One region of the Faecalicatena orotica genome, then DNA from elsewhere that is predicted to be linked to it. Evidence: predicted binding sites of a transcription regulator. Region 1 holds the regulator's gene; each other region holds the start of a gene.
What was found. Region 1 encodes Rex, which represses fermentation and respiration genes when NADH is low (regulators of the CRP and FNR family bind a similar motif). Its sites were predicted from a motif close to ATTGTTAANTANTTAACAAT; they were not measured.
Positions count from the first base shown of each region.

Region 2: ABIN22_RS22590 (oxidoreductase) is a predicted target of Rex. The motif match lies at 1,324-1,343, and genes of this name have one in related genera.
Region 3: ABIN22_RS04795 (oxidoreductase) is a predicted target of Rex. The motif match lies at 1,563-1,582, and genes of this name have one in related genera.
Region 4: rsxC (electron transport complex subunit RsxC) is a predicted target of Rex. The motif match lies at 2,089-2,108, and genes of this name have one in related genera.

Region 1 covers NZ_CAJJZH010000011.1:26,442-29,657, forward strand. Annotated here, with positions in the region: gene ABIN22_RS19655 (ABC-F family ATP-binding cassette domain-containing protein) at 1-1,254, opposite strand, end outside; gene ABIN22_RS19660 (redox-sensing transcriptional repressor Rex) at 1,496-2,146, shown strand; gene ABIN22_RS19665 (NAD(P)H-hydrate dehydratase) at 2,270-3,216, shown strand, end outside.
Region 2 covers NZ_CAJJZH010000018.1:32,480-35,695, reverse strand. Annotated here, with positions in the region: gene ABIN22_RS22600 (TraX family protein) at 1-315, shown strand, start outside; gene ABIN22_RS22595 (LysR family transcriptional regulator) at 312-1,196, opposite strand; gene ABIN22_RS22590 (oxidoreductase) at 1,391-3,216, shown strand, end outside.
Region 3 covers NZ_CAJJZH010000002.1:257,972-261,187, reverse strand. Annotated here, with positions in the region: gene ABIN22_RS04795 (oxidoreductase) at 1-1,487, opposite strand, end outside; gene ABIN22_RS04790 (helix-turn-helix domain-containing protein) at 1,666-2,418, shown strand; gene ABIN22_RS04785 (ADP-ribosylglycohydrolase family protein) at 2,415-3,216, opposite strand, start outside.
Region 4 covers NZ_CAJJZH010000014.1:5,977-9,192, reverse strand. Annotated here, with positions in the region: gene ABIN22_RS21350 (RnfABCDGE type electron transport complex subunit D) at 1-645, opposite strand, end outside; gene rsxC (electron transport complex subunit RsxC) at 665-1,984, opposite strand; gene rpsA (30S ribosomal protein S1) at 2,178-3,216, opposite strand, start outside.

The sequences.
Region 1 (3,216 bases):
GGTCGGGTAATCATCCGAGATTTCATCGAAAATATTCTTTCCGTCATGGAGTACATGGTGTTCCTGGTCATAATAGCCTATCTTCACTTTGGAACCCAGAGTAAATGACCCGGTATCCGGCGAAACTACCTGATTGAGTATCTTGAGCAGGGTTGTCTTTCCAGTCCCGTTGTCCCCGATAACAGCCACGTGTTCCCCTCGTTTGATATCAAAGCTGATATTCTGGAACAGGATCTGATGATCGAAAGATTTGGATAATTCTTCCACGGACAGAACATCATTTCCGCTGATGCAGGATGGTTCCAGGGAAAAGTGTATCTCTTTAGCGGGCTCCTGTGGCTTTTCCACAAGCGTCATCTTGTTCAGCATCTTTTCCCGGCTCTCTGCACGCTTGATAGACTTTTCGCGGTTGAAGGAGCGGAGCTTTTCAATGACAGCTTCCTGATGCTTGATTTCACGCTGCTGGTTCAGGTATTCTTTGAGCATGGCATCCCGGATCTGCTGTTTCTTATCCGCATACGCCTTGTAATTCCCGGCATACATGCGGACAGCCCCATTCTCAACTTCGATTACCTTTGTCACGACACGGTTCAGGAAGAAACGGTCATGGGATACAATAAAAACAGCACCCGGGTAGTTCAGAAGATAGGTTTCCAGCCAGGTGATGGAATTCAGGTCCAGATGGTTCGTCGGTTCATCAAGGAGCAGGATATCCGGTTTGGTCAGCAGCAGCTTACCGAGGGAGACACGGGTTTTCTGCCCGCCAGAAAGGGTGTCCGTCATCTTATTAAAATCTTCTTCACCAAAACCAAGACCTTTTAAGACGCCGGTGATCTCACTTTCATAGGCATATCCATTCTGTGCTTCAAACTGTGACATAAGGCGGTTATAGGTTTCCAGCCGCTTCTCAAGTTCCTCACCGTTTAATGACTTCAATTCATGTTCGATCGTGCGGATTTGCTGTTCCATTGCAATAATATCGGCCTTAGCGGTCTTGACCTCCTCATAAATGGAACGTCCGCTTTCCAGCTTCTGCTGCTGTGCAAGGTAGCCAAGCGTCTTCCCCCTTGTCAGAACAACCTCACCGCTGTCTATGGGCTCTTCCTTCACGATCATCTTTAAAATGGTGGATTTGCCCGCCCCGTTTACGCCGACAAGTGCGGCCTTTTCTCTGTCTTCTATATGGAAAGACCCGTCTTTTACGATCAGCTGGTCTCCGAATGATTTATTAAGATTATGACATGCGAGTATCATAATTAACCTCCTGCATCTTAAGTGTGCCTTATTTTACAGCGTTTTGGCCGTAATAAGGAAATACATACTTATTTCATTATAGCGAAAATAAAGTAAAATACAACTAAAAAATTGACTTTGTCCACACAATTCTATATAATAAAATTCGGTACATTGTTTTGTAAGTACCTATGTATCATATTATGAAGAGCATAGATCATTACAAAACGATGTACTAGACTAAGTTTGGAGGGTGATAACTGTGGAAGAGAGAGAAATATCACGTGCGGTAATAGGAAGGCTGCCAAGATATTACAGATATTTGGGAGAATTACTGGATGCAGGGGTTGAGCGGATTTCGTCAAATGACCTGAGCAAGAAGATGAGTGTCACTGCTTCACAGATCCGTCAGGATTTAAATAATTTCGGCGGCTTTGGACAACAGGGCTATGGATATAACGTAAAGTATCTTTATACAGAGATCGGGAAGATCCTCGGTTTAAACAGACAGCATAATATGATTATAATTGGAGCCGGCAATCTCGGGCAGGCACTTGCGAATTACGCGTCTTTTGAGAAGAGTGGTTTCAGTCTGAAAGGACTGTTCGATGTGAATCCGAGACTCGAAGGTGTTTCTATCCGCGGCATACCGGTCCGCATGATGGATGAATTAAAAGACTTTTTAAAACATAACGAAATAGAAATTGCAGCGCTTACGATTCCAAAATCAAAAGCAATAGAAGTAGCAGACCTGCTTGTAGCAAATGGAATTAAAGCTATCTGGAACTTTGCACATACGGATCTAAACCTTCCGGATGATGTCATTGTAGAGAGTGTACACCTCTCAGATAGTCTGATGAAACTTTCCTACAATATCACAAGCTATAATGAGGAACACGGCAGCAAAGCGTAAACAGTAGAAATTTGAGTTTAACAAAGACGTTCAGGACGTGTAACGAAGGCGGTGCCTTTTTTACACGTCATTTCATTTCGGCGTATTTTGGGAAATTTGAAAGTAAACAAGGAGGAAGAGCATATGAGATATCTGCCTACAGGGGAATGGATGCAGAAAGCGGACAGCTTTACCATCAATGAGATTGGCCTGCCGTCCCTGGTTTTAATGGAGCGGGCCGCCTTAAAAGTTGTGGAAGCTATGGAGCGGGAACAAATCAATCTGGAAAAACCACTTATATTCTGCGGTTCCGGCAACAATGGCGGGGATGGTTTTGCCGTTGCCCGGCTGCTGAAAGAAAAAGGATATGATGCTACGGCCGTATTTGTGGGCCATGAATCCTCCATGAGTGCCGACTGCCGCAGGCAGAAGGAAATTGCAGAAAAATGTGGCGTGCCGATGGTAACAACTGTATGCCGTCAGGAATATACTACTATAGTGGATGCAGTTTTCGGGGTAGGACTCAATAGAGAAATCACGGGGGACTATCTGGAGTCTATCGTAAAAATGAATGCTTTAAGCGGGCAGAAAGTGGCCGTAGACATCCCGTCCGGGATCTGTTCTGCCACGGGCAGGGTGCTTGGCTGTGCTTTTCAGGCAGATTTGACAGTTACCTTCCAGTGTGAAAAGCTGGGACTGATCCTCCATCCCGGGCATATGTATGCAGGAAAGACAGTTGTGGCTGATATTGGTATCCAATGCGGATTATTTGAAAAGGAAAATGATATCTGTTATACCTATGAGAAAAAAGATCTGCCGGACCTTATGCCGCCCAGACGACCGAACTCCCATAAGGGCACTTACGGGAAGGTCCTGATGATTACAGGAAGCAAGGGCATGTCCGGTGCCGCCTACTTAAGTGCAAAGGCTGCTTATACAAGCGGGGCGGGACTTGTTCAGATCTATACCTCAGAGGATAACCGCGTGATTCTGCAGCAGCTACTCCCCGAAGCCATCATCTCAACATATACTGAATTTGAAGAGGAAAAACTAAAGAACCTGCTTGGCTGGGCGGACGTGGTATGTATTGG
Region 2 (3,216 bases), on a different contig from region 1:
GACACGATTACCGGGATCATACCAAATCTGGCGCTAAACGAGTACGGGTTTGAATTTGTCGTACTCGGAGTGCTGATGTACTACCTGAAAGAAAAGAGGGAGCTGTTCTGTGCCATGTACACCCTATTCTGCCTGTACCAGTTCAGCGCAGAAATGCTGGCGGGCGGGATGGCCATTCAGTGTTTCATGATACTGGCCCTGCCGTTTATGCTGCGTTTCAACCAGCAGAAGGGTCCCGGCATGAAGTATTTTTTCTATATTTTTTATCCGGCTCACACGTTCCTTTTGTTCTATCTGTCTAATTTTGTTTTCTAAACGAACTGCCGGCGTTTTACGAAGTCTGCAAACCGGCGGACCACAGGGGCCTGGTATTTTTCTTTTGCCTGTGCCATGTAAATATACCGGACCTGCTGCGGAGAACGGATGTCGAGAACATCCACGTTCAGCTGTTTCAGGACCGGAATATCCGGCATGATGGCAATGCCGAAATTCTGGGCTACCAGCCCGGCCATAGACCCGTCTTCCTCTATCTCATATGCAATCTTTGGTGTCAGGTGTGCATTTTCAAACAGTTTGTCTACCACAGGGCGGAGACCGCTGTTCTCCGTGAAATAAATCTGCGGATAGGCGGCCGCCTGCTCAAGGTCTACGGCCTTTTGTTCCGACAACGGATGCCCTTTCGGTACGACTGCCACAAGCCCCTGTGTCCCGACCGGCGTGAACTGGATCGATGGCTCCTTATCCAGCATAGAGCAAAATGCAATATCATACTTTTCTTCTTTCAGCCCCTGAATAATCTCGTAGGTATTTCCTACTGTAAAGTGAAATGTTACTTTCATCTCCTCAAAAGTCCTTATAAAATCCCCTGCAAGCTGGGGGACAAATTCACTCCCCAAAGTATAAATATAGGCCAGCTCTATCCTGCCCTCATTCTGTCCGGTCATGGAACGCGTCTTCTTGATCCCCATATCTAAAATCTGCAGAGACTCTTCCACATACTTCAGAAAAAACCTTCCATATTTCGTCAGTACTACATTCCTCCCCTGTTTTTCAAACAGCTTCGTTCCCAGCTCCTTCTCGAGAGAATTCATCGCATGGCTCAGGCTTGGCTGGGTAATCCCCAGTTCCTCCGCAGCCTTCGTATAATGCTCCAGCCGGGCAAGTGCCGTAAAATAATGCAGCTGGTTCAGATTCATAACAATGGCCTCCTTTTACGTCCTTTTATACAAAATATCACAATTCATAGTTTTTATCTATAATTTTTATCAAAAACATGCATTTGTTTAATGAGTTATTTTTCCCTATAATACGAATCACAAACAGATTGTTAATGATATATCAAACAACCTCTCTTTTACTATTATATCTGGATTACAGGAGGTCCTATTTTATGAAGAGCAGTTACAGACATATTTTTGAACCTCTCACCGTACGTCGCATGACTATGAAGAACCGTATTATGATGACACCGATGGGGACTAATTATGGTGAGCAGAGCGGAGAAATGAGTTTTCTCCATATTAATTATTATGAACAGAGGGCAAAAGGTGGAACCGGCCTTATTATGGTAGAGAACGCCAGTGTTGATTCACCGGAAGGTTCCAACGGGACAACCCAGCTTCGGATCGACCATGACAACTATATCCCAAGACTGTTTAAACTGACGGAGACGGTACATAAGCACGGCGCATGTATCGGCATCCAGATCAACCATGCGGGGGCTTCCGCACAGTCTGCCCGTACAAATATGCAGCCGGTGTCCTCTTCCGATGTTCCGTCCAAGGCAGGCGGGGAGATTCCGCGACCGCTCACGGAGGAAGAGATTTTAAGGATTGTGAAAAAATACGGAGAGGCGGCAAAACGCGCACAGATCGCCGGTTTTGATACGGTCGAAATACATGCGGGACATTCTTATCTGATCAGCCAGTTCTTATCACCACTGTATAACCACCGGACAGATAAATTCGGCGGTTCTGCTGAAAACCGCGCCAGATTCGCACGTATGGTTATGGAAGAAGTCCGTGCGCAGGTCGGACCGTTCTTCCCGATCTTCCTCCGCATCAGCGCAGATGAATTTCTGGAAGGCGGCAATACACTGGAAGACACGCTCGATTATCTCCAGTATTTTCAGGAGGAAGCCGATGTGATTGATGTTTCCTGCGGATTGAACGCATCCATCCAGTATCAGATTGATGCCAATTTCCTGCCTGACGGATGGCGTTCCTATATGGCGAAGGCCGTGAAGGAAAAATACGGCAAGCTGTGTGTTACTATGGGAAATATCCGTGACCCGAAGGTGGCAGAAGATATCCTCGCAAGGGGCGACGCCGATATCATCGGTATGGGGCGCGGCCTGATTGCCGATCCGGAATGGGTCAATAAAGTAGAATTCGGCGACATCTGTGATATCCGTAAATGTATTTCCTGCAACATCGGCTGTGCAGGCAACCGTATCGGCATTAACCGTCCGATCCGCTGTACTGTCAACCCTGCAGTACCTGACGGGGAAATCTATAAAAAACAGCACGTCAGCAGGCCATGCAATGTGGTTGTAATCGGCGGGGGAACTGCCGGAATGGAAGCAGCATGCACCGCGGCGGAAGTCGGATGCACCACCTTCCTGATCGAGAAAAAACCTTACCTCGGTGGACTGGCTGCGGAAATCTCAAAGATTCCTGACAAGAAGCGGCTGGCCGATTTCCCGAATTACCTGATCCACCGCGCATCCAAACTGAAAAACCTGTTTGTATTTACAGGCACGGAAGCGTCTGTGGACTTTATCCGCAACTTAAAGCCCAGCATCATTGTAAATGCAACCGGCTCCACCCCCCTGCTCCCGCCGATCCCGGGGCTGATGGAGCATATCGACAAGGAAGGGGGGAAAGTTTCCTCTATCCTGAATATGATCCGCCATATCGGCGAATATCCGGAGGATCTTACCGGAAAAAAAGTAGTTGTGATCGGCGGCGGTGCCGTCGGACTGGATGTGGTAGAATACTTTGCCCCCAAAGGCGCCGAAGTCAGCATCGTGGAAATGATGCCGGTGATTGGCAACGGAATCGACCCGGTCTCCAAAACAGGCACTTTTGCGCTGATGGAACAGCACCATGTCCGTCAGATGCCAAACACGGCGCTCAAAGAAGTGCGGGCTGATTCCTTCCTCGTGGAAACAAAAGACGGCCTTGAAGAACTGCCGTTTGATTATGGATTTGTCTG
Region 3 (3,216 bases), on a different contig from region 1:
CAGACCTCTATTCCCAGCTTCTCAATCTGGTGGATATACCACTGAATCAGCATCTTGTCTTTCTCTTTAAAATCCGGTGCCGCCGCGGCAATAAATACACCGCCAAGTTCACCGCTTCTTTCGTAGATTGTGACCTCATGTCCGCGTAGGTGTGCAACCCTTGCTGCTTCCATGCCACCGATTCCGCCGCCTATTACGGCAACTTTTTTCTTCGTTTCCGCTTTGGTAATCTCCCGCTTTTTCTCTTCCAGTGTTCTCGGGTTGATTGCACAGTGCCCGTTGCCTACAGGATTTATGCCTGTAATTCCATTCTTTTCCCTGCTGATGGCAAAACATCCATTGTGGCATGCAATACATGGCCGGATATCTTCTATACTTCCAGATTCTACCTTTGCACAGTATTCCCCGTCTGCCAGCAGCTGACGTCCGATTGTTACACCATCAATCTTTCCTGATGCAACTGCCTCAGAAGAAATATCCGGGTCTTCCATACGCCCGGCACAGAATACCGGAATGTCCACGTGCTGTTTAATAAATGCCGCATCATCCAGATTACATGCAAGGGGCATATACATTGGCGGATGTGCCCAAAACCAGGAATCGTAGCTTCCGTTGTCCGCATCCAGGGCGTCTGCGCCTGCTGCCTCAATAATTCTGGCACAGGCAATGCTCTCTTCCCTGTCTCTTCCGAATTCCTGATAGTCCTCACCCGGAAGTGCCCCTTTATTAAAGCCACGCATTTTGCTTGTTACGCTGTAGCGCACGACAACCGGATAGTCTTCACCGCACGCCTCTTTGATTCCCCTGATAATGTCTGTCACAAACCTGCAGCGGTTTTCCAAACTGCCGCCATATTTATCAGTCCTTTTATTTGTATTCGAAATGGTAAACTGGTCCAATAGATACCCTTCATGCACCGCATGTATCTCAATCCCGTCAATGCCAGCCTGTTTACACAGCACTGCCGACTTTGCAAAGCCATCTATAACATCCTGAATCTCCTTTTCCGTCATGGCGCGGTGGAGCACATTTGGGTCCCACACGTTGGGCATCCCGTCACTTGCCGCACTCAGAAGTTTGGCTGTGCCTGTCAGCTTACCTAATACCTTTCCTGTCATTGCCTTTTTCAGCATCTCCTGCATGACAAGCACTCTTCCGAAACCGGCCCCTATCTGGAGGAAGAACTTTGTATCGTACTGATGTATCTCATCCATCAGGCTCTTAATCGGTCCCAGAAACATCTTTTCATTCTGGTACAGCCATTTGTTCCCCATCATACTCTTTACACAGGTAATTCCGGGAATAAGCAGTCCTACCCCGTTGCTGGCCCTCTCCAGCAGATATTCCCTGCTGTTTTCATTAAACTTGAAACCCGTCATCCATTCGATCGGAGTCGTCCCCTCCATAGGGGCATGGACAAAACGGTTTTTCACGGTAACACTTCCCACCTTCATCGGCGTAAACAGAACTTCATGCTCTTTCTTCATGTCACACTTTCCTTTCTTATGTAATTTGTACGATTTCTAAAACTTCCGTTTTCATGCTTCTTATTCCGGACAATTCATGTTAAAATTATAACAGAAGCTTTTTTGTGATACTAGCATTCTTGTAACGTAATCGCACTAATGTAAGATAAAGTGATAAACTTAAGAAAGGATTGCTGATATGGACTATATTTCAGATGACCTCACTAATTGGGAATATATGCAGGCAAGTGAGCTTTGGTATCATTCAGAACTAAACTTGAAACATTGTGTTGAGCTGGGTGATGAAGCAGGTGCACGAAAGGCCCTTGTGGAATTAAAAGAGGCCGTAGAACAGCGTTTCAGCCCTATCGTGAAGAAAGAAGAAATGGTTACGATTTTTCTGGGGATTATCGGTGGTATTCTTCACTTTGCATGCCGTGATGCCGGGCTGCCTCCCGCTTACCTGACCATGATGATACTTTACCAGAGAGAGACACTGACCGCTTCCATCATGAAGGTTCCCAGTCTCTCCATGTCGCATCCCACTCTTCTTGAGGGGCTAAATGCCTGTATCTCAGAGGCATGCAGTCTGATCCGGAATCTTTCCCTAAGTGAATGCAGTCCTTTGACCCGGCGCTGTATTTCTTTAATCCAGCGCCGGCTCACGGATAAACTGAGTGTGGAAGAACTGGCCAGTATCCTCGGTGTTACAAGGCAGTACCTGTCAACACGTTTTAAAGAAGAGACAGGCAAATCCCTGACAGACTATATCAACTGGCAGCGGATCACACTGTCCAAATATTACCTCCGGCAGAAAAGCCTGAACATTACTCAGGTTGCCATGATGTGCGGCTATTCCGATTCAAACTACTTCGGACGCATATTCAAAAGGCTGGAGCATATGACTCCAAGAGAGTATGTCGCGCTGCACGGTGGGTTTCCGGTACTCTAGCTGGTTTTGACCTCAATCTTCCTATATTTCGTATGTCCACCCTGCAATGCAGACACTCCGATGCTTCCGGTAAGGTAGGGGTGTTCTTCATCCACCGCTGTCAGCGACACTCCATCCTGAACACTAGCTTCTATCCGGTTTCCGCTGACTCTGATGCTTATCACATACTCATTTCCGGGCTTCCATTGATACTCTGCTTCTGTAAGTACACGGTAACCGTTCTCATTTTTCAGAATTGCAAATTTGCCGCCCGGCAGGAACCCTGCCGCATAAGAACGCACTGCCCCCTGAACCCGTATATTCTGCATATGTGTTCCTGTATTAAGAGGAGTGCACGTAAAGGCAGCCGTATAGTCTCTCCAGTCATATCTTCCGGTGTACGCCTCCGCATAGTCCGCGCAGGACAGGTGCATCTGACCGCCTTCCAGATATAGCATTCCCTTCAGTCTGGTAAACTGCCTGACTTCGCGGTGGAGCCCCGGCCAGACTTCTTCCTCTTCTTCCTCAAAGAGAATCGTATAGTCTGCCCTGCCCTCCGTGTAGAGGTCATCTATCATCCCTACAAAGCTTCCATCCCAGCTATTTTCTTCTTTTATACAGAAGCAAAAACCAATTTCTGCTATCAGGCCTCCTTCCATCTCCGGGATTTTCCAGCCCATCTCTATCCACTTCCCTTTTTCCGGATTTACACTTTCTCCAAGCAATATCTCTCCGGTATTCTGTTCTTTTGCATAAAGACAGACTTGTGTGTTACATCCATATTCCGGTATAAATACACTTCCATGTATCGTCTGGCCC
Region 4 (3,216 bases), on a different contig from region 1:
CGTAATGAAAATGACAAATGTTACAAGATATGTACCGGGTATCCTTAAATCAATAATCCCCATCAGAAGAAGGAACATGGCACCAATCATGATTGCAAGCACGGAAGTCTCACCAATCGTACCACGGATATTCCCCATCAGCATATCCATTGTGTTCACTGCCTCACCCGCTTTGAGCTGTGCAAGCGGTGTTGCGCCTGTGACACCATCATATACAAAGTAGGTCATACGCCCCGTAAAAGAAATAAGCAGGAAACATCTCGCTCCCAGTGCCGGGTTCATAAAGTTCTGCCCCAGACCGCCAAAAAGCTGTTTTACCACTATGATAGCAAATACGGAACCAAGCGCCCCCATCCATAACGGGAGTGTCGGCGGCAGATTCAATGCCAGCAAAAGTCCTGTGACAACCGCACTGAAATCTTTGATTGTGATCGGCTTATGCATCAGCCTCTCATATAAGTACTCAGTCAACACCGCAGTTCCCGTCGTAACTGCAACCAGAAGCCATGCATTTTCGTGTCTGAAATTATAGATTCCAAAGATTGTTGCCGGCAGAAGCGCAATCACAACATACAGCATGATATTGCTTGTGGTTGCCTTGTCTCGTATATGCGGTGAAGATGATATGTTATAATTCTCGTTCACTTTTGATTCACCTCTTTCGTTATTTTTTCTTTCTGTTCGCGAGAGCAATCTTGCGCATAGAACCAATTGACTGCTTCAGCGGTCTTTTTGCCGGGCAGACATAGCTGCAGGAACCGCATTCCACACACTCCAGTCCGTTCTGTGCAGTAAAGGTCTCTTCATCGTGTCTCTCCGCATAATCCGCAAGTCTGGACGGAATAATTCTGCTCGGGCATATTTCCACACACCGTCCGCAGTTGATGCAGGGACCTGGTTTTGCCTTCTCCACTTCATCCTCTGTAAATCCAAGGATGGAGGAAGATGTCTTTGTGACCGGGGTATCCAGGGTCATCATTGCAAATCCCATCATCGGGCCGCCTGAAATCACTTTCTTCGGCTCTGTCTTAAACCCGCCGGCAGCCTCAACAAGCTCCTGCTGGTTCGTTCCTAAAAGTGCCTTGAAGTTGCCTGGCTTTGCAACCGCATTACCGCTGACTGTCACGACACGCTCCATAAGAGGTTTTCCTTCTACCACGGCACGATGGATGCTCACAAGAGTCTCCACGTTATCCACGATACAGCCCGCATCAGCCGGAAGCATCGCAGAATTTATAGCACGTTTCGTTACCGCGTAGATCAGCTGGCGCTCAGCCCCCTGCGGATATTTCGTCTGCAGCACATTGACCTCCATACGCGGTTCATCCTTAACTGCCTCTTTTAATTTCTCAATACAGTCCTTTTTATTGTCTTCTACACCGAATATACCTTTTGCATTTTCAAACAAGGATAATATAACCCTCATACCACTTACCAGCTCTTCTGTATTCTCTAACATTCTCCGGTAGTCTGCTGTTATGTACGGTTCGCATTCTGCACAGTTCGCTATGATATATTCAATCTTGTCAGGTTCTTTCGGAGAAAGCTTCACTCTTGTAGGGAATCCGGCACCACCCATTCCGACAATTCCGGCATCACCGATCATTTTGATGACTTCTTCCTTCGTAAGCTCATTAAGCGGCTTCACTTCAGGATACTCTACCTCTGCATATTCCCCATCGTTTTCAATTACGATACAATCCACTTTGCTCCCTGTCGGATTGAAATGCTTTTCCAGGCCTTTGACAGTACCTGAAACAGACGCATAAACCGGTGCGGAAACAAATCCGCCAGCTTCAGCAATCTTCTGGCCTTTTAACACATGGTCGCCCTTTTGTACAACCGGACTTGCAGGGGCACCGATATGCTGTGAAAGCGGATATACCAAATCGCCTTTCGGCAGTACTTCTGCAATCGCCTGATCCTTTGCCAGACTTTTACCGTCATTTGGATGTATTCCGCCTTTAAAAGTTAAAAGTCCCATTCTTTACTACCTTCCTTTCTCTTATCGCAATAATAGTATTGTACTAAAAATTGTATGCAAAATCCAGTAAATTCACATATTTTATTGCACATAAATCCATACATCTTGTCGTTTTTTTAACATTTACCACAAAACAAAGATAGAGGCTTGTCAGCCTCTATCTCAAAGTCCCATATAGATGTTAAAACATATACTACTCTTCTGTATACTCCTGTGCCTCAGGCTCTTCCAGAGCCTTCATGCTCAGGCTGATCTTCTTATCTGCCTCATTCAGGTCCACAATCTTAGCCGTAATTTCCTGTCCGATAGAAAGTACATCAGACGGTTTCTCAACATGTGCCCTCGAAATCTGGGAAACATGAAGCAGTGCGTCAACTCCCGGCGCAAGCTCAACAAATGCTCCGAAATCTGTCATACGTGCAACTTTTCCTGTAATAACTGTACCTACTGCAAAATCCTCTGTAGCATTAGCCCACGGATTCGTCTCCGGGAACTTCAGGCTGAGTGCAACCTTTGTATCATTGATGTCTTTTACAAGAACTTTTAACACATCTCCAACCTGGAAGACTTTCTTAGGATTCTCAACTCTTCCCCATGACATCTCAGAGATATGTAACAGTCCGTCAACACCGCCGAGATCAATAAATGCTCCAAAGTCTGTTACATTCTTAACAGTTCCTTCAATTGTATCGCCAATCTGCAGCTTAGCAAACAGCTCTTTCTGTCTCTCTGCTCTCTCTGCAACGAGAAGCTGTCTTCTGTCACCGATCACGCGGTTTCTTCTCGGGTTGAATTCGCTGATTACAAATTCAATCTCCTGGCCTTCATATTTGCTCAGGTCCTTCTCATAAGAATCAGAAACAAGGCTTGCCGGAATGAATACACGTGCTTCTTCAACTGTCGCACATAATCCACCACCAAGGATCTGAGTTACTGTAGCCTTCAGAACTTCTTTGTTCTCATAAGCCTCTCTTAACCTCTCATTTCCCTTTTCAGCAGCAAGTCTCTTATAAGTCAGCAACATCTGGCCTTCGCCGTCGTTCACCTTTAATACCTTCACTGTCATCGGATCACCAACTTTTACAACAGTTGTCAGATCTAATGACTGATCGTTGGAATACTCACTCTTAGATATGATACCATCCGCTTTACATCCGATATTCAGGATAATCTCATCCGGCTTCACGTCAATGACTGTCCCATCTACTACCTCTCCGTTGTGAATTGTTTTA